Regions from separate parts of the Saccharomonospora xinjiangensis XJ-54 genome, predicted to be linked through region 1. Evidence: riboswitches for the same ligand, from Rfam matches in the RefSeq annotation. Region 1 holds a riboswitch; the other holds the start of a gene.
The links. Region 1 has a riboswitch for S-adenosylmethionine ahead of thrC (threonine synthase). Riboswitches for the same ligand answer to the same signal wherever they lie in the genome.
Positions count from the first base shown of each region.

Region 2: linked by a shared signal. The riboswitch ahead of SACXIDRAFT_RS14070 (methionine ABC transporter ATP-binding protein) and the one ahead of thrC (threonine synthase) in region 1 are both predicted to bind S-adenosylmethionine.

Region 1 is NZ_JH636049.1:861,945-877,657, forward strand. Features, by position in the region: gene SACXIDRAFT_RS03320 (sirohydrochlorin chelatase) at 1-415, shown strand, start outside; gene SACXIDRAFT_RS03325 (sodium:calcium antiporter) at 634-1,662, opposite strand; gene SACXIDRAFT_RS03330 (enoyl-CoA hydratase family protein) at 1,816-2,592, shown strand; gene SACXIDRAFT_RS03335 (barstar family protein) at 2,649-3,020, opposite strand; gene SACXIDRAFT_RS03340 (hypothetical protein) at 3,017-3,301, opposite strand; gene SACXIDRAFT_RS03345 (hypothetical protein) at 3,288-3,524, opposite strand; gene SACXIDRAFT_RS03350 (zinc-binding dehydrogenase) at 3,557-4,522, shown strand; gene SACXIDRAFT_RS03355 (nitronate monooxygenase) at 4,658-5,710, opposite strand; gene lepA (translation elongation factor 4) at 5,807-7,687, opposite strand; gene SACXIDRAFT_RS03365 (class I SAM-dependent methyltransferase) at 7,802-8,398, shown strand; gene SACXIDRAFT_RS03370 (VOC family protein) at 8,408-8,788, opposite strand; gene rpsT (30S ribosomal protein S20) at 8,972-9,232, shown strand; gene holA (DNA polymerase III subunit delta) at 9,452-10,432, opposite strand; SAM riboswitch class I at 10,548-10,682, shown strand; gene thrC (threonine synthase) at 10,694-11,956, shown strand; gene SACXIDRAFT_RS03390 (ComEC/Rec2 family competence protein) at 11,850-14,192, opposite strand; gene SACXIDRAFT_RS22200 (ComEA family DNA-binding protein) at 14,619-15,461, opposite strand.
Region 2 is NZ_JH636049.1:3,113,570-3,129,282, forward strand. Features, by position in the region: gene metG (methionine--tRNA ligase) at 1-766, shown strand, start outside; gene SACXIDRAFT_RS14055 (TatD family hydrolase) at 763-1,602, shown strand; gene SACXIDRAFT_RS14060 (resuscitation-promoting factor) at 1,845-3,263, shown strand; gene rsmA (16S rRNA (adenine(1518)-N(6)/adenine(1519)-N(6))-dimethyltransferase RsmA) at 3,308-4,165, shown strand; SAM riboswitch class I at 4,219-4,309, shown strand; gene SACXIDRAFT_RS14070 (methionine ABC transporter ATP-binding protein) at 4,503-5,507, shown strand; gene SACXIDRAFT_RS14075 (4-(cytidine 5'-diphospho)-2-C-methyl-D-erythritol kinase) at 5,544-6,470, shown strand; gene SACXIDRAFT_RS14080 (ABC-F family ATP-binding cassette domain-containing protein) at 6,610-8,451, shown strand; gene SACXIDRAFT_RS14085 (fatty acyl-AMP ligase) at 8,508-10,190, shown strand; gene SACXIDRAFT_RS14090 (DivIVA domain-containing protein) at 10,211-10,555, opposite strand; gene SACXIDRAFT_RS14095 (DivIVA domain-containing protein) at 10,555-10,854, opposite strand; gene pth (aminoacyl-tRNA hydrolase) at 11,001-11,594, opposite strand; gene SACXIDRAFT_RS14105 (50S ribosomal protein L25/general stress protein Ctc) at 11,618-12,256, opposite strand; gene SACXIDRAFT_RS14110 (ribose-phosphate diphosphokinase) at 12,558-13,538, opposite strand; gene glmU (bifunctional UDP-N-acetylglucosamine diphosphorylase/glucosamine-1-phosphate N-acetyltransferase GlmU) at 13,535-15,007, opposite strand; gene SACXIDRAFT_RS14120 (GGDEF domain-containing protein) at 15,052-15,713, opposite strand, start outside.

The sequences.
Region 1 (15,713 bases):
AGCCGATCTCGGCGACCCGGAACTCGGCGTCGTGCTCGCGGCCGTCGGAACGTCGTCCGCCCCGGCCAACACGGCCGTCGCTGCCCTCGCCCGCGACTGGCAGCGGCGGTACGGATGCCTGGTCAGTCCGGCGTTCGCGAGCGCGGCGCGGCCGGATGTGCCGTCGGCTCTGCGAACGCTGCGAGCAGGCGGGGCCCGGCGGTTCGCCCTCGCCTCCTGGTTCCTCGCGCCGGGTCTGCTGCCGGAGCGCGTGGCGAGGCTCGCGAGGAACGCCGAGCCCGGAGTGCTCGTCGCCGCCCCGCTCGGCGCCGACGTTCGGGTAGCCGACGTCGTGCTCCGCCGCTATGCCGACGCCGCAGCCGATGCCGATGCTGATGCCGCAGCCGATGCCGATGCCGATGCCGATGCCCAATGAATAGCCCCGCCGGTGACGACCCTGGATCGGCACTTCCTGCACCCGTGTCCGCATTTCCCGTACGGGTGTCGGCACTTCCCGTACGGGTGTCGGCACTTCCCGAACGGATTCGGCGCCGTGAGGTGCAAACGCCCGTGCACAGACTGCGGACACGACACCGTGTGTCTCGTGTCCGCACCTCCTGCACGTGTGTCCGCACTTCTTGCACGCACCCCGGTTCAGAACAGAAGTGTGACGACCGCGCCCGCGTAGATCACGGCCAGCAGCACCCCGTCGAAGCCCATCCGCCACCAGCCACCGCGCTGGCGCAACAGCAGCCCTCCCAGCAGAACTGCCGTCATCAGGAGGGCTGCGGTGGTGAGGAACAGCTGATCCGGGGTGGCCGAGTGGAAGAGCGAGCCCGTTCGGTACGCGACGTCGCCGACGACGAGGTTGAGTGTGTCGAGGCTGTTGCCGCCGATGATGGCCGCGATCGCCAGGGTCAGCGCACCCCGCCGTACGGCCGTCACGGCTGTCACCGTCTCAGGAATGGCGTTCACGAGGCCCATCAGCACGCCGCCGACGAAACCCGCGCTCAGCCCGGTGGCCGTCACCAGGCTCTCGGCCGCGCGTGCGACGGCCCAGCCTCCGATCACCACGACAGCCGCGATCAGTGTGAACTCGCCCACAAGCGAGGCGGTGGACCGTGATGCGAAGGCGTCCTGCTCGTCGGGACGGTCGAGCCTCGTATCTCGGGTGGTCACCGCTCGCCACATCGGTTGCCCTCGCGTCCGGATCAGCCTGAGACCGCCGAGGTAGAGCGCCACAAGGACCGGCGAGATGGGATGCACGCCGAGCACGGTGACATCGGGGCTGAACGACCCCAGCAGAGCGGTACTGAGCAACACGATCAGCAGGCACCCGAAGAGTAGATTCTGCTCCGACGCGGCGGCGTGTTCGAGATTCACCCTGCGGTAGGCCGCGTCAGCGGCCACGATCGCGAGAGTCTGCACCGCGATCCCACCAACGGCATTGCTGTAGGCGAGTCGCGGAGCATCGTCCGCTGCGGTGACCGCCGTCATGACGATGCCCGACAAGGACGTCACCAGCCCGAAGAACACCGCACCGAAGAACGCCTCGCCCCAGCCGGAACGGTCGGCGAGGGTGTCGCCGAGGCCAACGAGACGAACGCTGGACAGCACGGTGCCCAGCCCCGACACGGCGAACACGACCACAGCGAGCCAGACCGGCCACAGTGAGAACAACACGGATTCCGAGTCTGGTATAGGGCCACGCTCGGTGCAGCACAGAACGCAGCCGCGCACGACCTGCCGACAGACGTAAGAGAAGTGCCAACACACGTGCGAGAAGTGCGGACACGGCGCAGGAGGCTCGGGACACGGTGTGCCAAGGTGTGGGGCATGGCAGACGAACTGGTGCACTACACCACCGCTGCGGGAGTCGCCACGATCACCCTGGACTCTCCGCACAACCGCAACGCGCTGTCCGCTCAGCTGCGATCGGAATTCGCCGTCGGCCTGGACAGGGCGATCGACGACGACGCCGTGCGCGTGATCGTGCTCGCGCACACCGGCCCCGTCTTCTGCGCGGGTATGGACCTCAAGGAGGCGAAGGGCGCCGGTGCGGGGCAGCAAGGGGTGAATGAGTTCCCCGCGCTGCTGCAACGGCTGTGGACGAGCCCGAAGCCGGTCGTGGCCAAACTGGCAGGCCACGCGAGGGCTGGCGGTGTGGGTCTGGTCGCCGCCACCGACATCGCGGTCGCTGCCGAGAGCGCCACGTTCGCGTTCACCGAGGTGCGGATTGGTGTGGTACCGGCGGTGATCTCGGTACCCGTGCTCCCCCGTCTCAACGCCAGGGCCGCGCACGAGCTGTTCCTCACGGGCGAGAAGTTCGACGCACGGCGCGCGGCTGAGATCGGCCTCCTCAATGCCGCCGTTCCCGCCGACGAACTCGACGCCGCGGTGGACCGCTACGTCACCTCGCTCACGCTGGGCGGGCCCACCGCCCTCGCGGCGACGAAGAACCTGTTGCAGGGCGAGACGGCACGCGCGATGCCCGAGACGTTCGAGCGCATGCTGGCGCTGTCCGCCGAGTTCTTCGCCAGCGAGGAAGGCCAGGAAGGCATCACGGCGTTCGGCGAGAAGCGCAAGCCGAACTGGGTTCCCGAGAGCTCCTGACGCAGCGACGGCGCCCCGGGTCCGCACCATCAGGTCCGGACAGGACCCGGGGTCGCTCAGTCGGCGAGTACCACGGTGAGGCTGCGCCCGTCGCGCCGCCCCTGCCTGGGGTTCAGCGCGCGCTGCGCGTCGGAGAGCACGCCGTGCACGGCGAGGTAGGACCTGGGATCGGCGCGCTTGAGCACGTCGGCTGCGCGCCAGATCAACACGTGCTCGCCGGGCGGAAGCCACGACAGGTCGGTCAGCCCGTCGTAGAACGTGTCGAGGCTGCGACCGAAGTGCTCGGGCAGCGACAGGGCGGAGGCGATCGCGTCGAGCGTGCCGCCGCGATCGGGATACGCCGCCGTGTCCACCACGTGCGGGTACGCGCCCCGAGCGCGCGCCTGGTCGGCGAGCGTTTTCGAATCCAGCTTGGGTCGGACCGTCACGGCTGTTCCACCGCGACGCGCTGCGGGAGACCCTCCCCGCAGGTACCGGCTGACCTGTGCACCGACAACGTCTCCCTTGCCCCGTTGCTCCTACCGTCGTGGTGCGAAACCCCGGTGACGACGCATGCCGCCCCGTTCCCGGGAACGGGTTCCGCGCCCGGCAGGCTACCGCCATGGGGGCCCGGATCGCCAACCCCCAGTGCCTGTTGCGCGAACCACCCCACCAGCGCGAGCACGATCAATGCGATCAGCGCGATACGGATGCGCCTACGAGACAGCATCGGACCTCCCGAGGTCGTCGTCACCACGGGTGTCGTCAGTCGCGTTCCCGCGTGGGGCCGCGAACCGGTCGGCAATGCCGTCAACGCCTCGGTGAATCACCCACGCGGCTCCCGCGCACAGGGGTAGGAGCACGGCGGCCACCAGCACGAACTGAATCGGGAACCACTGCTGCGCGAGCCACAACTCGAAGCCGTCCCACCAGCCGGCCACTCCGTCGAACACCTCACCGAGCGTACGCCAGGTAGGTTGGCGCCATGTTCGCCGTCTACGCCAAAGAACCCAACGCCGACGATCCCCTGGCCTCGCTCGTCGTGGGCGAGCGTGAAGACCCCGACGTACCCGAGGGCTGGGTCCGCGTCTCGGTACGCGCGGCCAGCCTCAACATGCACGACATCTGGACCCTGCGGGGCGTGGGGATCAAGCCCGACCAGTTCCCCATGATCCTCGGGTGTGACGGAGCGGGTGTCCTCGACGACGGGACCGAGGTGGTGCTGCACTCCGTCGTCAACGACCCGGCGTGGCACGGTGATGACACGCTGGATCCGAAGCGGACGCTGCTGACGGAGAAGTACCAGGGCACGTTCGCCGACAGCGTCGTGGTGCCTGCCCGGAACGTGCTTCCGAAACCGGCCGGTCTCTCGTTCACGGAGGCCGCCACGATGGGTACAGCGTGGCTGACCGCCTACCGCATGCTGTTCGTCAAGTCCGGGCTCCGGCCTGGGCAGACCATGCTGGTGCAGGGCGCGTCCGGTGGTGTCGCCACCGCTCTCGTGCAGCTCGGGCACGCCGCCGGGATGCGGGTGTGGGTGACGGGCCGGTCGGAGGAGAAGCGCGCGCTGGCCGAGCAGCTCGGCGCTCACGCCACCTTCGAGCCGGGCGCTCGCCTTCCGGAACGGGTGGACGCCGTTTTCGAGACTGTGGGCAAGGCCACCTGGGCTCACTCGCTGAAGTCGCTGAAGCCCGGCGGGATCGTCGTGGTCTCGGGTTCGACCAGTGGCGGCGACCCGAGCGCCGACCTCCAGCGCGTGTTCTTCCTTCAGTTGCGGGTGGTGGGCTCCACCATGGGCTCGCGGGACGAACTGGCCGACCTGCTCTCCTACGTCGAACTCGCAGGCATCCGCCCACGGATCGGCGCCGAGCTGCCGATGACCGAGGCCGCCTCAGGGTTCGCCGACATGCTCGAAGGCCGCACCGCCGGCAAGATCGTCTTCACGCGGTGACGTGCTGATCGCGACGCGGCGGCTCAGCCGTGCGGCTTTCGCCGCGTCGCTCCCGCACGTGCCGAGGACGGCAAGGACTGTGGAGGGCACCGCAGGCGTGTACCTCGGCCACCGAACGTTGCCCGGCGCACCGCTTCACTCGAAGCGACGTGCCGCGCGGCGCAGCGCCTGCCGGGCGTCCTCCCACAACCTGCCGACGATGTCCTGTGCGGGTCCGCCCTCGGCGAGGGTGTAGGTCTGCCCTGCCCACAGCGACATGGCCTCGGGGTCGCCCGCGCCGCCGGACGCGGCCCTCACGGGCTTGGTCAGCCGATGCAGCTGGGGATAGGCGGCCGGTGCGTGGGCCGAGTGTTCCCGCAGGAAGCGGTTGACGAGTCCCCTCGCGGGGCGACCGCTGAACGCGCGGGTCAGAGCGGTGGGACGACCGCCGTCGTCGAGAGCCTTCCGCGCAGTGGGGTTGGTCCCGGCCTCGTCGGCGCGCAGGAACGCGGTGCCCAGTTGCGCGGCCACGGCTCCGCCCGTCACCACGGCAGCCACATCGGCACCCCGCACGAGCCCACCCGCGGCCACCAGCGGCAGGTCGGTGACGCTCGCGCACAGCCGCAATGCCGCCAGCAGCCCGTACAGCGGCCCTCCGCAGGGGTCGTCGGGGTCGTCGGTGAACACACTGCGATGCCCACCGGCCTCGAAGCCCTGCACGCACAGCGCGTCGGCGCCCACCTCCTGGGCCTGCCGTGCCTCCTCCGGCGAGGTCACCGTGACGACCACCGTGGTGCCCACCTCGTGCAGTCGTTCGACGTCGGAGTCGGAGGGCAGCCCGAAGGTGAACGAGACCACAGGCACCCGCGCCTCGACGAGCAGATCGAGCTTCGCCGAGTAGCCGTCGTCGTCCCAGCGGGGCTCGCCAGCCTCGGTGCCGTAGCGATCGGCCTCCCTGCCGACGCGCTCGACGTACGCACTCAAGTCCACAGTGGATCGAATGCCCGGCACGAACAGGTTCACACCGAACGCGGTGTCCGAAAGACGCCGGACAGTGGCGATCTGCTCAGCCAGTCTCGCGGCACTGAGGTATCCGCCCGCCAGGTATCCGAAGGCTCCGGCTCGCCCCACCGCGGCCACGAGTTCGGGCGTGGAAGGGCCACCGGCCATGGGCGCGGCGATCACGGGCACGCGCAGGCTGTCGAACATGGCACCAGCGTACGAACAACCCCACCGGCCGTGTGACGCGCCCACCGGTTGCCTCCCGTGCCCGGACGCCCATCGGTATGGACCAGCGAGTGGGAGCTACTTCTTGCCCTTGCCCTTGCCCTTGTCGGGCTTGTCGCCCTTGTCGCCGTCACCGGTGGACAGCGCGGCCACGAACGCCTCCTGCGGCACCTCGACGCGGCCGACGGTCTTCATCCGCTTCTTGCCTTCCTTCTGCTTCTCCAGCAGCTTGCGCTTCCGCGAGATGTCACCGCCGTAACACTTGGCGAGGACGTCCTTGCGGATCGCCCTGATGGTCTCGCGCGCGATAACGCGGGAACCGATCGCCGCCTGGATCGGCACCTCGAACTGCTGGCGAGGGATCAGCTCGCGCAGGCGGGTCGCCATGCGGTTGCCGTAGGCGTAGGCGGCGTCCTTGTGCACGATCGCCGAGAAGGCGTCCACCGGCTCGCCCTGCAACAGGATGTCCACCTTGACGAGATCGGCGGCCTGATCACCGGCCTCCTCGTAATCCAGCGAGGCATAGCCACGGGTGCGCGACTTCAGCGCGTCGAAGAAGTCGAAGATGATCTCGGCGAGCGGCAGGTTGTACCGCAGCTCGACCCGGTCCTCCGAGAGGTAGTCCATGCCCAACAGGTGACCGCGCTTGCCCTGGCACAGCTCCATGATCGCGCCGATGAACTCGGACGGCGCGATCACGGTGACCTTGCTGACCGGTTCGCGAATCTCCGCGATCTTGCCCCCGGACGGCCAGTCGGACGGGTTGGTGACGACGTGCTCCGTGCCGTCCTCCATGAACACCTGATACACCACGTTCGGCGCGGTGGAGATCAGGTCGAGCCCGAACTCCCGCTCCAGCCTGGCCCTGGTGATCTCCAGGTGCAGCAGCCCGAGGAAACCGCAGCGGAACCCGAACCCCAGCGCGACCGACGTCTCGGGCTCATAGCTCAGGGCCGCGTCGTTGAGCTGGAGCTTGTCGAGGGCCTCCCGGAGGTCCGGATAGTCGGACCCGTCCACGGGGTACAGGCCGGAGAACACCATCGGAACGGGTTCGCGATACCCGGCGAGCGGCTCCGTGGCCCCCTTGCGTTCCGACGTGACCGTGTCGCCGACCTTCGACTGACGGACGTCCTTCACTCCGGTGATCAGATAGCCGACCTCCCCGACGCCGAGCCCGGCACACGCCTTGGGCTCCGGCGAGATGATGCCGACCTCCAGCAGCTCGTGGGTGGCGCCGGTGGACATCATCTTGATGCGTTCCCTCGGCGTGATCCTGCCGTCCACGACCCTGATGTAGGTGACCACGCCCCGGTAGGTGTCGTAGACCGAGTCGAAGATCAGCGCCCTCGAGGGTGCGTCGGCTTCGCCCTGAGGCGGCGGCACCTGCGCCACGACGTGATCGAGCAGCTCGCGCACGCCCTCGCCGGTCTTCGCCGAGACCCGGAGGACGTCACCCGGTTCGCACCCGATGATGCCCGCGAGTTCGGCCGCGTACTTGTCCGGGTCGGCGGCGGGCAGGTCGATCTTGTTGAGTACCGGGATGATGTGCAGGTCCTTGTCGAGGGCGAGGTAGAGGTTCGCCAGGGTCTGCGCTTCGATGCCCTGCGCCGCGTCCACCAGCAGGATCGCACCCTCGCAGGCCTCCAGCGCCCGCGAGACCTCGTAGGTGAAATCGACGTGGCCCGGAGTGTCGATCAGGTGCAGTACGTGGTCCTGGCCCTCGTGACGCCACGGAAGGCGCACGTTCTGGGCCTTGATCGTGATGCCCCGCTCCCGCTCGATGTCCATGCGGTCGAGGTACTGGGCACGCATCGTCCGTTCCTCGACCACACCGGTGAGCTGCAGCATGCGGTCGGCCAGGGTGGACTTGCCGTGGTCGATGTGGGCGATGATGCAGAAGTTGCGGATGAACTCCGGCGGTGTGAACGTGGCGTCGGCTGAAGGGCGTGGCTGTGTCACTCGTACCTCGGGGTCACTCGTGGCTGGTGAAGTTCATGTTCCCATGCCTCGCCGCGCCGGTATTCCGGGGTGATCCCCGATGCGTGTCCCGCGCTTTCGTGTTGACCTCGAAGTATGAGCTCTCTCGGACAGGTACTCGACCGCGCGTTCGGTCATCCACGCGGACCACTCGGCAGGCTCGGCGGCCTGGTGATGGCCAGGGGCAACGCGGCGACCGAGCACCACGTCGTGTCGATCGCGGCCCCCACGGCGGACGAGACGGTACTCGTCATCGGCCCCGGACCGGGCGTGGGGCTCGCGGCGGTCGCCGAACGGGCACGCACGGTGATCGGTGTCGATCCGTCGCGGGAAATGCTCGAACTGAGCGCGCGGCGCTGCGCAGGCGCGGTGGACGACGGCGTCGTGGTGCTCCGCCACGCGACCGCGGCGAGGACCGGCGCCGAGGACGAGTCGGTGGACGTCGTCCTCGGCGTCAACAATCTCCACCTGTGGGACGACAGGGCGGCTGCGTGGTCGGAACTGCGCCGCGTCCTGCGCCCCAGCGGCAGGATGGTGCTCTCGGCGCACGAGAAGTGGCTCTCCGTCACCCGCCACGAACTCGCGGCCGAGGTGGAAGCAGCCGGTTTCACCGACGTCCAGACATGGACGTGGCAGCCCCCCGGCCCCCTCGCCGGTCTCGCCGTGCAACTGCGAGCCTGGCGAGCGGGATAGGCCGACACGTCACCGGGTGCGGACATCGACCCTGAGAGGGTGGTCGAAGGGGATTTCCACGAGCACGATCCGGGTTCCGTCAGGGTCGGACAGCCACGCCTCGTCGAGGCCCCACGGCTCCCTTCGCGGTTCGCGATCCAAGACGACGCCCTTTCCTTCCAGATCGGCCACCACCGCGGCGAGGTCCCGGACCTGGAGCCACAGGGCGACGTTCTCCGAGGGCCCTGCCTCGCCCCGGCCGACGATTTCGAGGAAACCTCCGCCGAGGAAGAAGACCGTGCCACCGGGGAACTCACGGTAGATCGCCAGCTCGAGAATGTCGCGGTAGAACGCCGTCGTGACGGCGGGATCCTTCGGATTCAACAGGATTCGGCTGCTCAGCACGTCCATGTCTCCACGGTCTCACGGGGGCCTCCGGGGTGTCGCATTCCCCGTGGTCTCGGCGTTGCTAGGCTGTTCAGCTGTTGCCGTGCGGCATTCCGCAAGGGAGGAAACCCGGGGCGATCACACCTCATCACCCGGGGCCGGTTCAGCGCGGCAGCGACAACCGCCGAGAGACGAAGGAGCGCCCACGTGGCCAACATCAAGTCCCAGATGAAGCGCATCAAGACCAACGAGAAGCGCCGCGTGCGCAACCAGTCGGTCAAGTCGGCGATGAAGACCGCGATCCGCCGGTTCCGCGAGGCCGCCGACGCAGGTGACAAGGCGAAGGCCATCGAATTGCAGCGCGACGCCGCGCGCAAGCTCGACAAGGCCGTGACCAAGGGCGTGATCCACAAGAACCAGGCCGCCAACAAGAAGTCGGCGATGGCGCAGCGCGTCAACAAGCTCTGACAGACCCGGTTCGACAGCCCCCGGCGCAGTCGTCTCGGGTTACCGGAGTCGCCGTTGCACCCGCCCTCGGGATGCGATGGCCTTCGGGAGGCTCGGGAACAGGACGCCGGGGGTTCGTCATGCCGGGGTCCCGCCTGGTGCTCAGCGCGGTTCCTGGGTGTCGAGCGGACGCGGGAGCTGATTTTCGCAGGAGAGCCCTGTCTGGGTTCGGCCCCGTGCTCAGCGCTGGTGCCGGGCGGACACGATGTCGAGCACGGCACGCTCCAGAGCGTATCCCGGGTCTGCCGCAGCGCCCTTGACCTCGGCGTTCACCCGCGCGGCCACCCGCATGGCGGCGGCGAGCCCCGCCTCGCTCCAGCCCCGCACCTGGCCCTGCGCTTTGCGGATCTTCCACGGCGGCATACCGAGCTCGCCCGCCATCTGGTTCGGGTTGCCACGGCCCGCTGCGGACACCCTGGCGATCGTGCGGACCGCGTCGGCGAGCGCATCCGCCAGCAACACGTTGGCCACCCCGATCTGCTGCGCCCACCGCAGCGATTCCAGCGCGGCCGCCCGGTCACCGGCCACCGCCTTCTCCGCGACCTGGAAGCCCGTCACCTCCGCCCTGCCCCGGTGGTATCGCCGCACCGCCTCCTCGTCGATCGCACCGCCGGAATCGGCGACCAACTGCGCGGCGGCCGAAGCCAGTTCCCTGAGGTCGGTGCCCACCGCGTCGATCAGAGCCACGACACCGGCCGCGTCGATGCGCCCGCCTGCCCTGCGCACCTCCCCCCGGACGAACGACTCCCGCTCGGCGGGTTTGGTGATCTTCGCGCATTCGGTGACGACAGCCCCAGCCTTGCGTAACGCCGAGGGCAACGACTTCGCGGCCTTGCTCCGCCCGCCGCCGCTGTGGACGACCACCAGCACGATGCCGTCCGCAGGGTCCCTGATGTACGACAGCACAGCGTCGGCGTTGTCCTGACCGATGTCCTGCGCGGCGTCGAGCACCACGACGCGTCCCTCGCTGAACAGTGACGGGCTCACCAGCTCCACGAACTGGGCAGGCGTGAGATCGCTCACGCGCACGCGAGTGGCATCGGCGGTCGGATCGGCGAGGCGGGCGGTGTCGAGTGCCTCCCGAACAGCCCGCTCGACGAGGAGTTCCTCCTCCCCGAGCACCAGGTGCAGTGGTGGCGGCGTAGTGGCTGGACGACTCACGGCTCGATCCTGCCACGAGCGACGTTCCTCGGCGGAGTCGTGGCGGCCTGCGGTGTGGACGCCGTATGCTACGGTCTCGTCGCCGCGGCACGCCCACGGCGGATCACAACCGAATAGCTCATCCAGAGGGGTAGAGGGAACGGCCCGTTGAAGCCCCGGCAACCGGCGTCAGCCTGTCATCTCGGATTCGTGCGAGGTAGCTGACGACATCGGTGCCAATTCCGCCCCGCGTCAGCGGGAAAGATGAGGAAGGACCTCGCGATGACCGTAGTTGTGCCCACTCCCTCCCGCCGCGCCATCGACCTCGGCCCTGCCGTGGAACTCGTGTCAAAGGAGGAGGGACACCGCCAGCCGCTGGCACCGGAGTTCGTCTCGCCGCACGATTTCTCTCCGCTGGAGGTCGCCTACGATTTCGGGCGGGTCCGCAGGGAGGACATCGAGGCGGGGCCGCGCAACATCTGGCGGTACAAGAAGCTGCTCCCCGTTCCATCGGACGTCGAGGACATCCCGAACACCGAGCCCGGTTGTACGAGGCTGGTGCGGGCCGACCGGCTCGCGAAGGAACTCGGTGTGCGGCGCCTGTGGGTGAAGGACGACACCGGAAATCCGACGCACTCGTTCAAGGACCGTGTCGTCGCCGTGGCGCTGGCCGCCGCTCGCGAGTTCGGTTTCGACACGCTCGCCTGTCCCTCCACAGGCAATCTCGCCAATGCCGTCGCCGCAGCGGCGGCCAGGGCAGGCTGGCGTTCCGTCGTGCTGATTCCGTCGTCGCTCGAGCGGGCGAAGGTGCTCACCACAGCCGTGTACGACGGCGCGCTGATCGCGGTGGACGGCAACTACGACGACGTCAACCGGCTGGCCACCCAGCTCGCCGCCGAACACGAGAGCTGGGCGTTCGTCAACGTCAACGTGCGCCCCTACTACTCGGAGGGGTCCAAGACGCTCGCGTTCGAGGTCGCCGAACAGCTTGGCTGGCGGCTTCCCGAGCAGATCGTCGTGCCTATCGCATCGGGCTCCCAACTGACCAAAGTGGACAAAGGGTTTCACGAACTCGGCGAACTCGGTCTCGTGGAGTCCACCCCGTACCGCGTGTTCGGTGCGCAGGCCACCGGATGCTCGCCGGTGTCGTCGGCGTTCCGCGAGGGCCACGACGTGGTTCGGCCGGTCCGCCCCGACACCATCGCCCGCTCGCTGGCCATCGGAAATCCCGCCGACGGGCCGTACGTCCTCGACACCGTTCGACGGACAGGTGGAGCCATCGCCGACGTCAGTGACGACGAGGTGGTGGAGGGCATCCGGCTGCTCGCCCGCACCGAGGGCATCTTCACCGAGACCGCCGGGGGTGTCACGGTCGCGACCGCCAAGAAGCTCCTCGACGAGGGCAGCCTCGACCCTGACGCCGAAACGGTCCTGCTGATCACCGGGGACGGTTTGAAGACCCTGGACGCGCTCGGCGACCGGGTGGGGCCCAAGGCCACCGTCCCGCCGTCGGTGGAGGCCGTGCAAGCCGCGCTGGACGGATGAGTTCCCCAGCGCGGCCCCGCCGCCGTCGCGGCTCCGGTCCTCGCTCGACGACGGCCGGTTGACCACCGTCCATGACCACGGCCGCGTCACCACCGGTGTCAGTCCTCGTCACGAGTGCCCCAGCGCCCGTGAGCATCCGGAGAGTGACCGGACTGGGGTGCCCATAGGTGTTGTCCGCTCCCACGCTGGTGACAGCCACCCTGGGCGACACCGCAGTGAGGAATGCGGGCAGCGTGTACCGGCTCCCGTGGTGCGGCACCTTCAAGATCTCCGCGCGGAGATCGGTCGCCGCGAGCAACTCCGCCTGCGCCGTCAGCTCGACGTCACCGGTCAGCAGGACACGTCCTGCCGGTGTAGTGGCCCGCAGCACCACCGAACTGTTGTTGACCGTGGTGCCGTCGGTGCCGCCAGTGTCGTCGGTGCCGCCGGTGCCGCCTCTGTCTCCGGTGTCTCCGGTGTCTCCGGAAGGCGGATCGACAGGCCCGGCCGGAGCCAGCACCTCCAGCCACAGTTCGGCCCAGACGAGCCGATCACCTTCCGCCAGCTCGACCACCGGAACACCACGGGTGGAGGAACTCTCCAGCACATCCCTCCACGCCCAGCCCGGGGCACGCCCGGGCCCCACGGCCACCGCACCGACGGCGCGTCCGTCGAACACCGCGGCGAGACCACCCACGTGATCGGCGTGCAGATGGGTGAGCACCACCAACGGCACCCTTTCCACATCGAGCCGGTCGAGGCAGCGGTCGAGTGACAGCGGATCGGGCCCCGTATCGACGATCACCGCTCGCCCCGGCTCCCCCGTGGCCAGGACGAGTCCGTCGCCCTGACCCACGTCGCACGCGACGAGCACCCAGTCGTCGGGCGGCCATCCCGGAGTGAGCACCCGCACCGGCAGAGCCAGCACCAACGCCACCGCCGCCAGGAGAACGAACAACGACCGTGACCGGCGGAACCGGAACCCGCAGACCAGGACGGCCACAACGACCACCGCGAGCGCTCCGCCCCACCAACCCTGCGGCCATGGAAGCACCGCGCCGGGAACCGCCGCTGCCCGCCGGGCCACGAGAATCAACCACTCCACCCCCGGACCGGCGAGGCGCACGACCAGCTCCGCGGCGCCAGGCCAGATCGGTGCGAGTATCGCGCCCACGGCGCCCAGCACGGTCACAGGAGCAACGACAGGGGCCGCCAGGAGGTTGGCGACCACGGACACCAGGCTCACCTCGCCCACCATCCCGGCGATGACCGGCGCCGTCGCGAGGAAGGCCACTGCGGGCACCGCGATCGCGTCGGCCACGCCCCGAGGCAGTCCCCTGCGGGCCAGCGTCCGAGACCACGGCGGCGCCACCAGCACGAGCGCCGCCGTCGCCACTACCGACAGCACGAAACCCATGCTCACCCCCATTTCGGGATCGTGGAGGCAGAGCACGCACACCGCCGCTGCCAGCGCGGGCAAGGCGGACCCACGACGGCCGAGGACGAGGGCGAGCAGGCCCACGGCACCCATCACACCGGCCCGCAGGACGCTCGGCTCGTACCCCACGAGGACCACGAACCCGGCGAGCGCGCCTGCGGCGAGCGCGGCAGAACCGCGCGGCCCGAAACGGAAGGCCCGCGCCAGCAACAACACCGCGCCGCACACAATGGCCACATTGGACCCGGACACGGCGGTGAGGTGCGACATCCCCGCGTCGAGGAACTCCTGCTCGACCCGGCCCGGCAGCCCGGTGGTATCGCCCACGACCAGTCCTGGCAGCAGGCTGGCCGATTCCTGGTCGAGTACGCCGGATACATCGCGGAACGCGACCCGCAACGATTCGCCGCCCCGCTGCCACCACGGTGCTTCCCCTTCAACGCTGGGCGGCCCGCGCACGTAACCAACCGCGACCGTCAGCTCGTGAGGACGCGCGGGCGCCAGCTCGGCGCGTGCCGTCACCCGCTGTCCGACGAGCACACCGGCCCACGACTCCGCCGCGCCGAGCAACAACACACGGCCATCCGAATCGATGCGCTCCCCACCGAAGTTCACATGCCGGACATCCACGGGTACGAGCACCGACCGGGTTCCGCCTCGCAGGGAGCCGTACCCACTCGTGTGCACCTGGCGCGGCCGCTCCGCGACCACGGCGGTCAGCATCACCTCCTCCCCTCTTCGCGCCCTCTCCCTGAGCGGATCATGTTCCGCGTCGTACAACCGGACTGCGGTTGGCCACGCCGTGAGCAGTCCGCACATCAGGAGCGCACCGGCAGCCGGTCGCCATCGCGAGCGGTCACAACGTTTCCGTGGGCAGTCCGACCGCTCAGACCGTCCGCCTCGACCGGGGCAGGCAGCTGATCCGGAGCGGCTGGTGCCGTGAGCTCCTCCAGTGGCCTCAGTTCCGCCAACGCCGCTACTTTCGCCAACGCCGCCGACGTCGGCAGCTCCGTCGGTGCCGTCGGTGCCGTCAGCGCGGCCAGACCGGCCGGACCACCGCCACAACGCCATACCGCAGACGCAGCCGGTGGCCCCGCACAGCACGGCAAGCCACCAGCCGCCCAGAAGGCCGAGAATCGTCGCCGCCCACACCGTCACCGCCGCGGGCACCAACCGCCAGTCGTGCCGTCCTATGCTGGTGGGAGCCGGGTGTTCCGCAACCCGAACGATCACGTTTGTTCTCCGTCATCCGACGGATACCCGGTCGCGCAGGCGCGCGAACCGCTTGGCGCCGATACCGTCGATCTCACGAAGTTGCTCGACAGACGTGAACCGTCCATGGCTGTCGCGCCATTCGAGGATTCGCGCCGCCGTCACTTCCCCCACGCCCGGCAGAGTCTCCAGCAACCCTTGATCAGCGGAGTTCAGATCCACCTTCGACGACGTTGAACCGTCTGATGTGGACACGCTGGAGGTGCCTGCCTTGTCCTCCTGGCTCGCACCCGGAGGCGGTGTCACGCCGACGTAGATCTGCTCACCGTCCGAGACCCGGCGCGCCAGATTGACCGTGAGCAGGTCGGCACCCCGCTTCGCCCCTCCCGCGAGCTCGACGGCGTCGGCGACCCGGGCACCGGGTTCCACGGTGATCAGCCCGGGTTCAGCGACCTTCCCGACGACGCTGACCACCAGGGATGTCGCGGTGGCGCTCGCGGGTGTCCCCGCACCCGAGGGAGGAAGATTCGGCACCGAGTTCTGGCGGGCCACGGGTAATGGCGGCGCTCGCTCCGGCTCAGGACCGCTGCCGATCAGCATCGCGGTGACGACACCGAGAACCACCCCTGCCACCGCCGCGACGACCATGGCAGGCCTGCGGCGTGCGGGCGCGCCACCGTGCAGGCCGGGACGCCAACGCTCCACAAGCCTGGCAAGCGGTGTCTCGCCTGACGGTTCGCGATGGCGTGGTGATGGCCTGCTCACCGCCTCCGGACGCTCAGCGTGCCCACTGGCCTCGGCGGCCAACTGCGCGAGCCGCACACGCTGTGGCGGCCCGCCGACGTCGCCAGGACCGGATCGGTCCTCACTGAGCACGTCCACACGGCAAGGGCTGTCGCCGCTGTCCTCTATGCAGTCGCCGGCGTGGCCCGTGCGATCACCGGCCTCGGTTTCCCGAACCGTACGAACAGCACTCACACCGGGAACGCCGTGGACACCATCGACGCCCCCGCCACGGTCCCGATCCTGCTCGTCCATCCGGAACTCGAGATTACGGCGATACTGTACGGACTCTGCTCGCGCTGTTCGGGACATCGTGCCCGTAACCGACGCCGTGTTCTCCGCCGT
Region 2 (15,713 bases), 2.3 Mb from region 1:
CGGCTCGAAGTTCTCCACCTCGCGCGGCACGGTGATCTACGTGCACGACTTCCTGCGCGAGTTCGGGCCCGACACGCTCCGGTACTTCATCAGCGTGGCCGGGCCCGAGACGCAGGACACCGATTTCACCTGGGACGAGTTCACCCGCCGCGTCAACTTCGAACTCGCCAACGAGTGGGGCAATCTCGTCAACCGCTCGATCTCGATGGCCCACAAGAACAACGGCGGTGTGCCGAGGCCCAACACGCCGACCCGGGAGGACGAGGAGCTGAAGGCACAGGCGAGGGCGGCCTTCGACACCGTCGGCGGTCACCTGTCCCGTTCTCGCTTCCGGCTGGCTATCCAGGAGGCGATGCGTGTGGTGTCCGCGGCCAACAAGTACCTGTCCGACCAGCAGCCGTGGAAGCTCAAGGACGACCCCGAGCGCAGGGACACGGTGCTGCACACCGCGTTGCAGGTGGTGTCGGACGCCAACACGCTCCTCACCCCGTTCCTGCCGCACTCGGCGCAGAAGGTGCACGAGGCACTGGGCGGTACCGGGGTGTGGGCGGCCCAGCCCGAGCTGCGGGAGGTCACCGATCTCGACGTGCCCGGCAAGATCAACCCGATCCTGACCGGTGACTACACCGTCGAGCAGGCCGCATGGGAGTCGAAGCCGATCGAGGTGGGCAGGCCGCTGGCCAAGCCGACCCCGCTCTTCGCCAAGATCGACCCGAAGCTGGCCGAGACCGGCCCGGAATGGGCGCCGATCCAGGTGTCCGAATGAGCCGTCGGGAGCTGCCGCCGGTACCGGAGCGGCTTCCGGCACCGACGGTGGATTCGCATACCCACCTCGACGCCTGCGGCGCGACGACGCCGGAGCTGGTGAGGGCCGCGCTCGACAGGGCTTCGGCTGCCGGGGTCGCCGCCGTCGTCACCGTCGCCGACGACCTCGCGTCGGCTCGGTGGGTCGTGGAGGCGTGCGCGTGGGACGAGCGGCTGTACGGTGCTGTCGCCCTGCATCCCACGCGCACGAAGGACTTCTCCGACGAGGACAGGGCCGAACTGGAACGCCTCGTGGCCGCAGAGCGGGTCGTCGCGGTCGGTGAGACGGGTCTGGACTACTACTGGGACTATTCGCCGCCCTCGGCGCAGCAGGAGGCGTTCCGCTGGCACATCGACCTCGCCAAGCGGGCGGGCAAACCGCTCATGATCCATGACCGGGAGGCCCACGACGACGTGCTGGCGATCCTGGAGTCCGAAGGCGCCCCCGAGACGGTGGTCTTCCACTGTTTCTCAGGCGACGCCGATGTGGCACGCCGGTGTGTCGATGCGGGCTACGTGCTGTCGTTCGCCGGCACGGTGACGTTCCGCAACGCACACGCCCTCCGTGAGGCGGCCACGCTGGTGCCCGACGAGCAGTTGCTCGTCGAGACCGACGCGCCGTTCCTCACCCCGCATCCGTTCCGGGGAAGGCCCAACGAGCCCTACTGCGCGGCCTACACGGTCGCCGGGCTCGCCGAGCTGCGGAATCAGCCGGTGAAGGCCCTGGCAGAGGCAGCACGGCGTAATGCCGAGCGGGTGTTCGGGCTGCGTTCGGGTGACGCCGAGGAGACTGGGTGATCACGCAGCGCTGCGTGAGGAAGATCACGAGTTGCCCTGGGGGTATTTGCGCAACCCCCTGGCACTCGTTATGGTCCCGTGACCGTGCTGGGTAGTGATCCGAAGACGGCCTGTGCCGACCGAGGATCGCGACCGGCTTGGCCCACAGTCACGTCGGTGTACGTCGGGGAGAGCGTCCTGCGGGACGCGAGGGGCGGCGCTGACTGCGGGAGTCGGTGTACTTACGTGAAGGGATCGACCCTGTGACTGGTAGAGACGGGCATACGGCTGCGTCAACGGCCCTGCTCGACTGGCCGAGCGAAGCCGAGAACCTCGACTTCTCGCCCGAGCCGGAGGTCACACCACAGGACGTGCTGGCGGCACTCGGCCCCGACGCCGAAGCTCTCATGTCCGAGGCAGGCGTTGACGTTGACGAGCTGATCAGGCTCGTGAACGCCGAGACCACGATGCTTCCGCCGATCGTGCTCCCTGCCGAGACCGCCGCGGAGCCGCAGGCGCAGGCCGAGCCGGAGCGCGAGGACGGCTTCGTCAGCGCCGTCAAGACGTGGAAGAAGCGGTTCCTGCGGGGCACCGTCCTCGCTGTGATGATCACCCTCACCGGTGGCGGTGCCGCGGCGCTCGCGATGAACAAGAGCGTCACCGTCGATGTCGATGGTGAGAAGCAGACGATCCGCAGCTACGGCGACACCGTCGGCGAGGTTCTCGAGGACGCGGGCATCAGCGTCGGCGCTCACGACGCGCTCTCGCCGTCGCCGCAGGCCCCCGTCGGTGACGGCGGGGTCATCAAGCTCGAACGAGGCCGCCATCTCACCCTCGTCGTCGATGGCGAGTCGCGTGAGTCCTGGGTTCGTGCCACCACGGTCCGCGAGGCGCTGACCCAGCTCGACCTCGATCACCTGAGCACCGGTGGTACCTGGTTCTCCGCGCCGCTGTCGGGCGAGCTGCCGATCGACGGCATGCGCCTGGAGGTCAAGACCCAGAAGACCGTCACCGTCCACGATGGCGGCGAGGAGCCCCGCGAGGTCACCACCAACGCCGTCACCGCCGCGGAGTTGCTCGCCGAGCTGAAGCTCGACCTCGGCAAACAGGACAAGATCGAAGAAGGCGCGGAGTTCAAACTCACCGACGGCGCCGAGGTGCACGTCAGCCGCACCGGCGTCTCGGTGGTGAACAAGACCGAGATCATCGAGCCCGAGGTCAAGACCATCCACGACGACACCCTCGAGAAGGGCAAGGAGGTCGTCGAGGAGGAAGGCAAGCAGGGCGAGAAGGTCGTCACCTACCGGGTGACGAAGAAGAACGGCAAGGTCGTCGATAGCGAGAAGCTGTCCGTCAAGGTCGTCAAGGAGGCCGAGGACAGGGTCGTCCGGATCGGCACCAAGGAACCGGAGAACCCGGCCGTCACCGACGGATCCGTCTGGGACGCGCTCGCGCAGTGCGAATCCACCGGCAACTGGTCGATCAACACGGGCAACGGCTACTACGGCGGTCTCCAGTTCAACAAGCAGACCTGGGACGCCTACGGCGGCACGCAGTACGCGGCCTACCCGCACGAGGCCACCCGCGAGCAGCAGATCGCGATCGCGACCAAGCTGCGGGACGACCGCGGCGGCTATGGCGCATGGCCGCACTGCTCGTCCAAGCTCGGGCTACCGCAGTAAAGCCCGCGGTTTTCGCTGCGGCGCGGGGTCTTTAGGCTGATCCGGTGACCGATTCACCTGGGCTGCTTGGAGCCGCCGAGATCCGCAGGCTGGCTTCGGCTCTGGGTGTGCGGCCGACGAAGAAGCTCGGCCAGAACTTCGTCCACGACGCCAACACCGTGCGCCGCATCGTCGATCTCGCCGGTGTGGGACAGGGTGACGCGGTACTGGAGGTCGGGCCGGGACTCGGTTCCCTCACTCTCGGTCTGCTGCATGCCGGGGCGCGTGTCCTCGCGGTGGAGATCGACCCCGTGCTCGCAGCCAGGTTGCCTGCCACCGTGGCCGAGCATGCGCCGGAGGATGCCGCCCGGTTCAACGTGCTCGAACGCGACGCACTGCGACTGCGGGCGGAGGAGTTGCCGACTCCGCCGACGGCGCTGGTGGCGAACCTGCCGTACAACGTGGCCGTGCCCGTCGTGTTGCACCTGCTCGCGGAACTGCCGTCGCTACGTCGCGCGCTGGTGATGGTCCAGACCGAGGTCGCCGACCGCATGGCCGCGGCACCCGGCGGTCGCGTCTACGGCGTGCCGAGCGTGAAACTCGCCTGGTACGGCAGGGCGCGCAAGGTCGCGCCCGTGTCCCGCTCGGTGTTCTGGCCCGTGCCGAACGTGGATTCCTCACTTGTCGCGTTCGAGCGGTCGGACCCGCCGGAAGGCGTCGATCGTGAGACTGTGTTCGCGTTGGTCGATGCCGCCTTCGCGCAGCGCCGCAAGACTCTGCGAGCCGCACTCACCTCGTGGGCGGGTTCCGCCGACCGTGCCGAGATCCTCCTCCGCCGCGCGGGCATCGATCCTTCGACGCGCGGTGAGCGGCTCACGGTCGGGGAGTTCGCCGAGCTGGCTCGCGTTGCGACAGCAGTGTGATCTGGGCCTGCCATGCTTGCCAATCCGGTGGCCGGTCCGATGTACTGTGGGGGCATCCATCCTGAGCGACCGAGAGACCTGGCTCCGCGACGTCGCAGCAACCGCCCCTGATGGGGAAGGTGCTAACGCCAGGACCGATGGAGGAACTGTGTATCGCACCCCGCTGTTGACCCAGCGCAGAGTCGTGGATCAGGGTCGCCGCACGGTGTGTGCGTGTTGTAGCCACACCGTTTCTCGCTGAGCGAATCCTCCTCTCGAACCGACGTCGGTTCCCCTCGTCTGCCTTTTCTCAGGCGTCCGTGCGCGGGCGCCTGCTTTGAGTTGCCCTGGAGCTGTGGTGATCACTGTCGAGAACGTCAGCAAGTCGTTCCCCTCCGCCGAGTCCGCCGTGACGGCGCTGCGCGATGTGAACCTCGCCGTGAACGCGGGTTCGCTCTTCGGCATCGTCGGACCGGCTCAGGCAGGCAAGACGACGTTGGCGCGCTGCGTCGCGCTGCGTGAGCGTCCTGACCGGGGCACGGTTCGCTACGACGGCATGGACACCAGCAGACTCGCAGGCCGCAGGTTGTGGGGCGCTCAGCGGCAGGTCGCGATCGTGGACCCGGTGTTGCGGCCTGAGCGCACCGTGGCAGGCAACATCGCGGCGCCGCTCGAACGGATGGGCGTCGAACTCGACCGGCGGCGGAGCAGGGTCGGTGTGCTGCTCGATGTCATCGGGCTCTCGCGTTCGGGCGCGCGGTTGCCGTCGGAACTCACACCGGGGCAGCAGCGCAGGGTGGCCGTGGCGAGGGCGCTGGCAGCTGCGCCGTCGGTGCTGCTCGCCGACGAGCCCACCGACGGCGTCGGTGCTGAGGAGTCAGCCTCGGTGCTGTCCGTGCTGGACCGCGCGAGGGCCGAGCTGGGCGCCACGGTGATCGTCACGTCCAGGGATGCCGATATCGCGAAGCGGATCTGCGACGAGGTGGCTTTGCTGGATCGGGGCAGTGTCGTCGAGTCCGGCACGCTGCTGAGCCTGCTCGGCAAGCCCGGGAGCCAGCTCGCGGAAGTACTCCTGCCATCGGTGGACACGCCGAGGGCACACCTGTCGTCCTACGACCGCGCCGTGGACGTTGTCCTCGTCGGTTTCGCGGCCGTCGGCGCGCTGCTGCCCGAGGCGTCGGCACGCTTCGACGTCGGCTTCACCACCATCGGCGGCGGGCTGACGCGGCTCGGTGACACGCCGGTGGCTCGGTTCCGGCTCGGTGTGGAAGGGCAGCGAGCCGACGCCGCGCTGGCGTGGATCGCCGAGCGTGGCGCGCATGTCAGCACACCGATGTACGGGCTGCGTGACGTCGCCGCCTGAATCGGTGGTTCCTGGCGGGCAAGTAGGCTGGTGGCCGTGCTTGCCGTCGTACCGCCACCCGTGACCGTGCGGGTGCCGTCGAAGATCAACCTGCACCTGTCCGTCGGTGATCTGCGGGACGACGGCTACCACGACCTCACGACGGTGTTCCAGGCCCTTTCGCTGACCGACGAGGTCACCGTGTTCGTCACCACCGAGCCCGGGATCGAGGTCTCCGGCGAGGGCGCGGGACTGGTGCCGACGGACGACGGCAACCTGGCGATGCGCGCGGTTCGCGCGCTCGCCGACCACGTCGGCAAACCACACGAGGCCGACAGGGTGCGGGTGGTGATCCGCAAGGGCATCCCGGTGGCAGGGGGCATGGCGGGTGGCAGCGCCGACGCCGCGGCCACGCTGTTGGCGTGCACCACGCTGTGGAACCTCGAGCTGCACCGCGATGAGCTTGCCGAGATCGCGGCCACGCTCGGCAGCGATGTGCCGTTCGCCCTGTACGGCGGGACGGCGCTGGGCACTGGCCGGGGTGAGCAGCTCGTGCCGGTGCTGTCGCGGCACACATTCCACTGGGTGCTCGCGTTCGACCAGCGCGGCCTGTCCACGCCGAAGGTGTACGGCGAACTCGACCGGCTCAGGGACGCGGGCGACCCGCCGAGGGTGGGCTCGCCGGAGGCGCTGTTGGAAGCACTGGCCTCAGGAGATCCGAGGCAGCTCGGTCTGCTGCTCGGAAACGATCTCCAGGCCGCCGCGGTGTCACTGAGGCCGGGGTTACGTCGCACGCTGCGTGCCGGGGTGACGGCGGGTGCGCTCGCCGGTGTGGTGTCGGGTTCGGGCCCGACGTGTGCGTTCCTGTGCTCCGACGGCGAATCGGCGTTGAAGGTCGCCGCCGAACTCGCGGGGGCGGGGGTGTGCCGCACCGTGCGGGTCGCGCACGGGCCGGTGCAGGGCGCCCGCGTGTGCGACGAGTGACCAGGACGACGAAAGGACGTAACAGGCAAATGGACACCGATCACGACGCGGTGAGCACCGGAGACCGGCTGCCGTGCGCCGTGCTCGGCGCGGCCTGTGGTGTGCTGCCTGCCGCGACGACACAGGGAGAGGGACGCTGATGGCCGCGCATCTGCTCGGAGCGGAGGGCCTGCGTCTGGAGTATCCGACCCGGGTCGTGTTCGACTCGCTGACACTCGGGATCGAGGAGGGCGACCGGATCGGGATCGTCGGCCGCAACGGCGACGGCAAGTCGAGCCTGCTGGGCATGCTCTCTGGCAGGATCGAACCACAGGCGGGGCGGGTGACGCGGCGAGGCGGCGTCCGGTTCGGAGTGCTCGGCCAGGGCGACGACCTCGACCCCGGCGCCACGGCGGGGCATGTGATCGTCGGTGACCGCCCCGAGCACGAATGGGCAGGCGACCCCGCGATCCGCGACGTGATCAACGGTCTCGTCTCGGACATCCCGTGGCAGGCGAAGGTCGCGGAACTCAGCGGTGGGCAGCGTCGAAGGGTCGCGCTCGCGGCGTTGCTCGTCGGCGACTGGGATTTGCTCGCCCTGGACGAGCCGACGAACCATCTCGATGTCGAGGGCATCGCCTGGCTCGCCGACCATCTGAAACGCCGCTGGTCGAGGAACGCGGGCGGCCTGCTCGTGATCACCCACGACCGGTGGTTCCTCGACGAGGTGTGCACGGAGACCTGGGAGGTCCACGACGGCATCGTCGAGCCGTTCGAGGGCGGATACGCCGCCTACGTGCTCCAGCGGGTGGAGCGGGACCGGATCGCGGCGGCGGCCGAGAGCAAGCGACAGAACCTTCTCCGCAAGGAACTCGCGTGGCTGCGCCGTGGCGCACCGGCTCGCACGTCGAAGCCGAAGTTCCGCATCGACGCGGCCAACCAGCTCATCGCCGACGTTCCTCCCGTGCGAAACCCCGTCGAGTTGCAGCGGCTCGCCGTGTCCAGGCTCGGCAAGGACGTCGTCGATCTCGAAGACGTGAGTGTGCGCTACGGCGACCACGAGGTGCTGAGGGACATCACCTGGCGCATCGGTCCCGGCGAGCGCACCGGGATTCTCGGAGCGAACGGCGCGGGCAAGTCCACGCTGCTCGGGCTGGTCTGCGGCACCGTCGAGCCTTCGGCAGGCCGTGTCAAGCGGGGCAAGACGGTGCGGATTGGGCTGCTCGACCAGCAGTTCTCCCAGCTCGCCGACATCGGTGGCGACCGGGTGAGGGAGGTGCTCGCGCGGACGAGGACGACGTTCACCATCGACGGTAAGGACCACACCCCCGCGCAGCTGCTCGAACGTCTCGGGTTCGCGAGGGAGCACCTTTCTGCGAGGGTCGGAGACCTCTCCGGCGGCCAGAAGCGGCGGCTGCAACTGTTGTTGCTGCTGCTCGACGAACCGAACCTGATCGTGCTGGACGAGCCGACCAACGACGTGGACGCGGACATGCTCGCCGCGATGGAGGATCTTCTCGACTCGTGGCCGGGCACGCTGATCGTCGTCTCGCACGACCGGTACCTGCTGGAGCGGGTCACCGATCAGCAGTACGCCGTGTTCGACGGTCGGCTCCGGCATGTTCCCGGCGGAGTGGACGAGTATCTCCGGCTGCGTCGGGAGCAGTCTGCCTCTCAGACTGGGACCGGGGTGTTCGCCGGACCTGAAACGTCCACTGTGTCCAGCTCTGCCGGGAAGCCGGAGACGGACTCCGCGGAGGGGGCACAGGCTCCTGCCGTCTCCGGTGCGCGGCGCAGGGCGGCGCAGAAGGAGCTCGGCGCGATCGAACGACGCCTCGACAAACTCGCGCGGGAGATCAAGGCGATGCATCAGCGCCTCGCCGAGCACGACCAGAGTGACTACGAGGGATTGCAGCGGCACGCGGGTGAGCTGCGGGAACTTGAGGCCGAGGTCGCCGAGTTCGAACAGCGGTGGCTCGAACTCTCGGAACTCGTCGGCTGACCGCCCTGCGGCGGCCATCCGAGGCGCCGGAAACGGGCGCGGTTAGAGTTCTTCACATGAGTCGGTTCGTGGAGACGATGGTCACCACCGCGAACGCGGGTGGGCGGCAACGCGGGATGGTCACCGGGGAGCCAAGGGAGCCCGTGCGCAGAACGTGGTTCGAGGTGCACGAGCGGGCCCGCCGCGTCGCCGGAGGTCTGATCGAGGCCGGTCTCCGACCCGGCGGTGCGGTCGCGGTGCTGGCCGGTGCTCCCGAACTCATCGCGCCGACAGTGCAGGGCGTGTGGCTCGCGGGCGGCAGCGTGACCATGCTCCACCAGCCCACGGCACGGACCGATCTCGCCAAGTGGGCAGAGGACACGCTGCGCGTGCTCGGCATGATCGGGTCCTCGCTCGTCGCACTGGGGGAGCCGTTCGACGGTCTCGCGCCGGTGCTCGACGAACACGGCATCGCCTACCGCTCGATCACGGACCTGCTCGAAGCCGCGCCGCTTCCCGAACCCGTACCCACGGGTGAGGACGCGCTGGCGTTGTTGCAGCTCACCAGCGGCTCGACGGCCGACCCGAAGGCCGTGAAGATCACGCACGGCAACCTGTTCTCCAACGTCACCGCCATGGTGCGGCGTGCGGAGTTCGACTTCGACACCGACGTGATGGTGTCGTGGCTCCCGCTGTTCCACGACATGGGCATGGTCGGTTTCCTTACCGTGCCGATGACCTTCGGTGTCGAACTCGTCAAGATCACGCCGATGGACTTCCTCGGCGGTCCGCTCGTGTGGCCGGAGCTGATCAGCAGGTACCGGGGGACGACGACGGCCGCCCCGAACTTCGCCTATGCCATCGTTGGTCGCAGGCTCGCCAAAGTGGACGACGACAGCGCCTACGACCTGTCCTCCCTGCGTATCGCCCTCAACGGCGCCGAACCGATCGACCCGACGGCGGTGCGCACCTTCACCGAAGCCGGCAGCCGTTTCGGCATGCCTGCCGAGTGTGTCTTTCCGGCCTACGGTCTCGCCGAGGCCACGCTCGCGGTGTCGTTCGCGCCGCTGTTCACCGGTCTCACGGTTGACGTCGTCGAGGCCGAGGCACTGGAGGTCGGCGACCGCGCCGTGGCGGTGCCGGAGGGTGATCCTCGCCGCGATACCGACGAGGTGCGACGGTTCGCCGTGCTCGGACATCCGTTGCCTGGCCTCGAGGCCCGCATCGTCGGCGAGGACGGCACGGAGCGCGGGGAGCGCGAGGTCGGGGAGATCCAGCTTCGCGGGGAAGCGGTGTCTCCCGGCTACCTCACCGTGGACGGCCCTCTCGACACGAGGGACGCCGAAGGCTGGTTCCCCACCGGTGACATCGGCTATCTCGTGGACGGGCAGATCGTGATCTGCGGGCGCAAGAAAGACGTCATCATTCTCGGTGGGCGCAACGTGTACCCGACCGACATCGAGAGGGCCGCGAGTGCCGTTGACGGTGTCCGTGCGGGCAACGCCGTGGCGGTGCGCATCGACGCCGGAACCCGCAGGGAGCGGTTCGCCGTCGTCCTGGAGTCCACTGTGGCCGGTGACACCGATGCGGAGAACGCGCTGGCGAAGGCGGTCGCGGCCAGGGTCCGCGACGCGGTGGACGCCCGCCCCTACGCGGTCGTCGTGCTGCCGAAGGGCAGCCTGCCCAAGACCCCGTCCGGCAAGGTGAAGCGCGCCGCCACAGCGACGCGCTACCGGGAACTCATCGACTCGAGGGCCTGAACAACTCTTTGTGAAGTCCTTCAGACCAGCTTGCGCCACAACGGTGCGCGGGCGTGGCTGTGGTCGAGCGCGGTCGCGACGTACGCCCTCGGCAGCGTGGCGGACTCGCGGGCCGCGAGCGCCGTCTCCACCAGCCGCAGGAACGAGTCCACCGCTGCCGGGTCGTAGCCGACCGTGCGGCGGCCCATCGGGCACAGTGTGAACGCCACCTTGTGCACGTCGGCCGCCGTCACGGTGTCACGGCCTTCCAAGGTGGCCGCGACCCGGCTGAGAAAGGCATCGACCTGCATGCGGTTGTAGCCGCGCGTGCCCCACGGGGCGGGAGGGAACCAGGCTCTATCGACGTCGTCGGCTGTGATCTCCATCAGCGATCGAGACCTTCCGCCGTCGCCGACGCGGGCCGCAACCCGCTCGACTGCGCGAGTTGCCGCTCGACGAGGTCGAGGAACTCGTCCACCTGCTCCTCGTCGTAGCCTCGCCGCCCCAGCAACGGGCGTCCGAACCGGACGTGGTGGACCTCGGCGGCCGTGACGGTGTCCTTGCCCGCCAATGTGAGGGCGATCCGGCTGACGAAGGCATCGACCTCGGCCTTGGCGTAGCCGCGGCGACCGAACGGAGCGTTGTCGAACTGGATGTCGGAGATTTCTCGCGCGGTGAACGACATGGGACCTCTCTCGGGCTCAGACGTCGTCGCTGTGCGCAACGACCTAGCCACGAGCGGTAGGTCCGGAAACCTGACAACACAGGGCATAGCCCGATCGAGGAGCCAGGACAACCCGGTCAGGTGGTGACAAACCGGATGAGAGGCCGTCAGCGGCCGTGGAACTCGTTCTGCGCGGCGGCCAATCCCTTGCCGATCAACGCTTCGACGGCGTCGGCGCAGAGTCCGATGTTCAGCGCCAGTTCGCGTCGCTCGGTGGAGGAGAAGTCCTTCAGCACGTAGTCAGCGGGGTCCATGCGTCCTGGCGGCCGGTCGATACCGAATCGGACGCGGAAATACTCCTGCGTGCCGAGGGACTTGGTGATGGAGCGGAGTCCGTTGTGGCCGCCCGCGCCACCGCCGAACTTGAGCCGCACCGACCCGTAGGGAAGATCAAGCTCGTCGTGGATCACCACGACGCCCTCGGGGCCGATCTTGTAGAACCGGGCGGTGCCCGCGACGGGGCCACCGGAGAGGTTCATGAACGATCGCGGTTTGGCCAGCACGACTCTGCGGCCGGCGAGACGCCCCTCGCACACCTCCGCGCCGCCCTTGTGGGCCTTGAAGCGCCCACCGATGCGGTCGGCGATCTCGTCGAGGACGAGGAAGCCGATGTTGTGCCGGTTGCCTTCGTAACGAGGTCCGGGATTGCCGAGACCGGCGAGCAGCACGTGCTCGCCGGTCCCCGGCAGATCAGGAGTCACAGTCGTGTCCTCGACAGGAAGGCTCAGGCGTTCTCGGAGGTCTCCGGCTTGTCCTCGACGACACCGGCGCCCTCGATGTCCACCGCGCCCTCCATGGCGGCCTCGCTCGGGGACTCCGCCACGGCGACGACGAGTGCGTCGGGGTCGGTCACCAGCGTCGAGCCCTTCGGCAGGGAAACCTGGGAGGCGTTGATCTGCGTGCCTGCCGTGGCGCCGTCGATCGACACCTCGAGCTGCTCAGGCAGGTTCAGCGCGTCGGCCTCGACCTGGACAGTGTCGAGGTCCTGCGTCACCAGTGTGCCGGGTGCGGACTGGCCGGTGAGGACGATCGGGACCTCGACCGTCACCTTCTCACCGCGCTTGACGACGAGCAGATCGACGTGCTCGATGTAGTTCTTCAGCGGGTGGACCGTGACGGTCTTGGTGAGGGCCAGCTGCGTGGCCTCCGCGCTGTCGGCGTCCTTGACGTCCAGCGTGATGACAGCGTTCTGCCCGTTCTCGCGGATCACGCGGGCGAATTCGAGGGCAGGCAGTGCCAGGTGCCTCGGGTCGATGCCGTGGCCGTAGAGCACCGCGGGGATCTTGCCCGCGCGGCGGGTGCGGCGCGCGGCGCCCTTACCGAACTCGGTGCGTGGTTCGACCGTCAGACGTACCTCGGACACGGAAATGCACTCCTCGCGATGAATTCAAGATCGTTGCTTGTCGGCTGTCCGGCGGCGAGTCCACGACGTGCGCGCACGAGGGCCCTCGAAGCCGCCGCGTCGATCACGTCGGGCGCCGGCGACATCTCGCGGCACCCACCTCGCCGAGACAACCGCTTCAGTCTAGGCCAACCGATTCCGCCGCTCGACGGCACCCGGCGGTTACCTCCCGTGAGGCGGGGAGGCGGGAAAAAGCCCGGGGCCACCGCCGCGTGACGGTGGCCCCGGGGCAACGAGAAGGAACGAGGTCGAACAGGCCGGCTCAGGCGCTGCCGTCGAAGAGGCTTGTCACCGAGCCGTCCTCGAAGACCTCCTGGATGGCGCGGGCCAGAAGCGGCGCGATCGACAGCACCGTGAGGTTGGGGAAGCGCTTCTCCTCGGGGATCGGCAGCGTGTTGGTGATGATGACCTCCTTCACCGGTGCCTTCGCGAGACGTTCGGTGGCGGGGTCGGACAGAATGCCGTGCGTCGAGGCGATGACGACGTCGGCCGCACCCTCATCCGCGAGTGCGTTGGCGGCCTTCGTGATCGTGCCACCGGTGTCGATCATGTCGTCGATCAGCACGCAGAGCCTGCCCTTGACGTCGCCCACCACGCGGTTGGCGACGGCCTGGTTGGGCTTGTCGGGGTCGCGGGTCTTGTGGATGAAGGCGATCGGCCGGTCACCGAGCTGCTGCGCCCACTTCTCGGCCAGCCGCACCCTGCCCGAGTCCGGAGAGACGACGGCGATGTTCTGGTCGCCGTAGTGCTCCTCGATGTACTTGGCGAGCACATTCTGGCCGTGCAGGTGATCGACGGGGCCGTCGAAGAAGCCCTGGATCTGCGCTGTGTGCAGATCCACCGTCAGGATGCGGTCGGCGCCGGCCGTCTTGAACAGGTCGGCGATGAGCCTGGCCGAGATGGGCTCGCGGCCCTTGTGCTTCTTGTCCTGCCGCGAGTACGGGTAGAACGGCATGATCACGGTGATGCGCTTGGCGCTGCCTCGCTTCAGCGCGTCAACCATGATGAGCTGCTCCATGATCCACTCGTTGATGGGAGGGGAGAAGCTCTGCAGGACGAAGGCGTCCGTGCCGCGGACCGATTCCTGGAAACGGACGTAAATCTCACCGTTGGCGAAACTGAGCAGCGTCTGCGGGGTGATCGTCACGTTGAGGTGCTTCGCGACCTCTTCGGCGAGTTCGACGTGCGAACGGCCGGAGAAGAGCATGAGGTTCTTCTTCGGCGTGCCGTGTTTCGGGCTCATTCTGGCGACTCCCCGTGGGTTTCGGTTTCCTGCTGTGCGGCGAGCGCCTTCTCCGCTGCCTCCGCCGCGGGTGTGCCCGGCCTTCGCCTGACCACCCAGCCTTCGATGGTGCGTTGCGGTGCCCCCGACACCGCGAGCGCCCCGGGAGGAACGTCGCGGCGAATCACCGTTCCAGCACCACTGTAAGCGCCGTCCCCCACGGTGACCGGCGCGATGAACATCGTGTCCGAGCCTGTGCGCACGTACGAGCCGACGACGGTGTGGTGCTTGTTGACGCCGTCGTAGTTGACGAACACGCTCGACGCGCCGATGTTGCTGTACTCGCCGATGGTCGCGTCGCCGACGTAGCTCAGGTGCGGCACCTTCGAGCCCCTGCCGATGTCGGCCTTCTTCGTCTCGACGAACGTGCCGATCTTGCCTGCCTCGCCGAGTTTCGTACCGGGCCGCAGATAGGCGAACGGGCCGACCTCCGCGTCCGCGCCGATGAGCGCTCCGCTGCCATGGGTTCGCACGACCTTCGCGCGCGGTCCCACCGTGACGTCGGTGAGCGTGGTGTCGGGGCCGATCTCCGCTCCCTCGCCGATCGTGGTCCTGCCGTGAAGCTGAACGTTGGGCCGGATCACCACGTCCTGCGCGAGTTCGACGTCGGCGTCCAGCCACGTGGTCGCCGGGTCAACGACCGTGACCCCGGCTCGTTGCCAGCGCCGCACGATACGCCGGTTCAACTCGGCCCCCAGAGCGGACAGCTGCACGCGGTCGTTCACACCCTCGGTGAGCCACGGATCGTCCACGACGAGCGCGCCGACCTCGCGCCCGTCGCCACGGGCGATGCCGAGCACGTCCGTGAGGTACAACTCGCCCTGTGCGTTGTCCGTCGAAAGCCGTGACAGCGCGTCCACGAGCACGGCGGTGTCGAAGGCGTACACCCCCGAGTTGATCTCGGTGATCGCCAGTTCGTCCTGCCTGGCGTCCTTGTGCTCCACGATGCCGGTCAATCGGCCCTCCGCGTCACGCACGATGCGCCCGTAGCCGGTGGGATCGGCCACGACCGCGGTCAGCACCGTGACCGCGTTGCCGCGCTCGCGATGTTCGGCGAGCAGCACCGAGAGCGTTTCGGTGTCCAGCAACGGCACATCGCCGTAGGTGACGAGCACGGTGCCCGACGCCGTGGACGGCAACACGTCGAGCGCGCACGACACGGCGTGGCCGGTTCCGTTGCGCTCTTCCTGCACGGCACTAGAAATGGGCCTGCCCAGCGCGGTCTCCAACCCCGCGAGGTGCTCGACGACCGCCTGCCTTCCGTGCCCCACCACCACGACCAGCCGGTCGGGGTCCAGTCCCGCAGCCGCGCGAACGGCGTGTTCGACCAGCGGCCGCCCCGCGAGCGGATGAAGGACCTTCGGGAGGCTGGACCTCATGCGGGTGCCTTCACCCGCGGCGAGAATGACAGTGCTCAGCGGGCCGGTCACGGCGCTCCTCGGAAATGGAATGGGAAGTCCGACGGCCCACGATCCTACGGGTGGTCTCCCGCCTCCGCCGTCGGGTCGGTCCGCGAGTGGGTGGCGCCACGTTCGCAGGCGGGAGACTGTCGTTGTCCGGCGGCATTGCCGTGGTTCTCCTGGCCCGCGGGGCTGGACGCGATCTGGTTGCCGCCTCTGCGTTTCGCCTGATACATCGCGGCATCGGCGCGTGACAACACCTCTTCCGCACTTTCCTGCGCACGCAGACACACAAGGCCGACCGACAACGTGACGCCGTGGGACAGATGCCTCGGCAGCGAGGCCACAGCCTTCACCGCGCGGGTCAGTGCCTGGGTCGCCGCGCCCATCGGCGCTTTCGGCAGCAGGATGACGAACTCGTCGCCGCCGTAGCGCGCCACGATGTCGTCGGCCCGCAACGCGTCGCGCAGCGTGCTCGCCACCACCCGCAACACCGCGTCACCCTCGGCATGGGAGTGCTGGTCGTTGACGTCCTTGAAGCCGTCGAGGTCCGTCAGCGCCACCGAAAGCGGGTCGGAGGACGTGGAGGTGGCGAGGGCGCGCAGCCGTTCGTCGAGTGCCCTGCGGTTGGGCAGGCCGGTCAGCGGGTCCTGCATGGCCTGCTGCGTGATCGCGCCGTGTTCGGCCGACAGCCGCTCATGCTCCCTCCGCGTGTTGAGCGTGGCGATCTGCGACT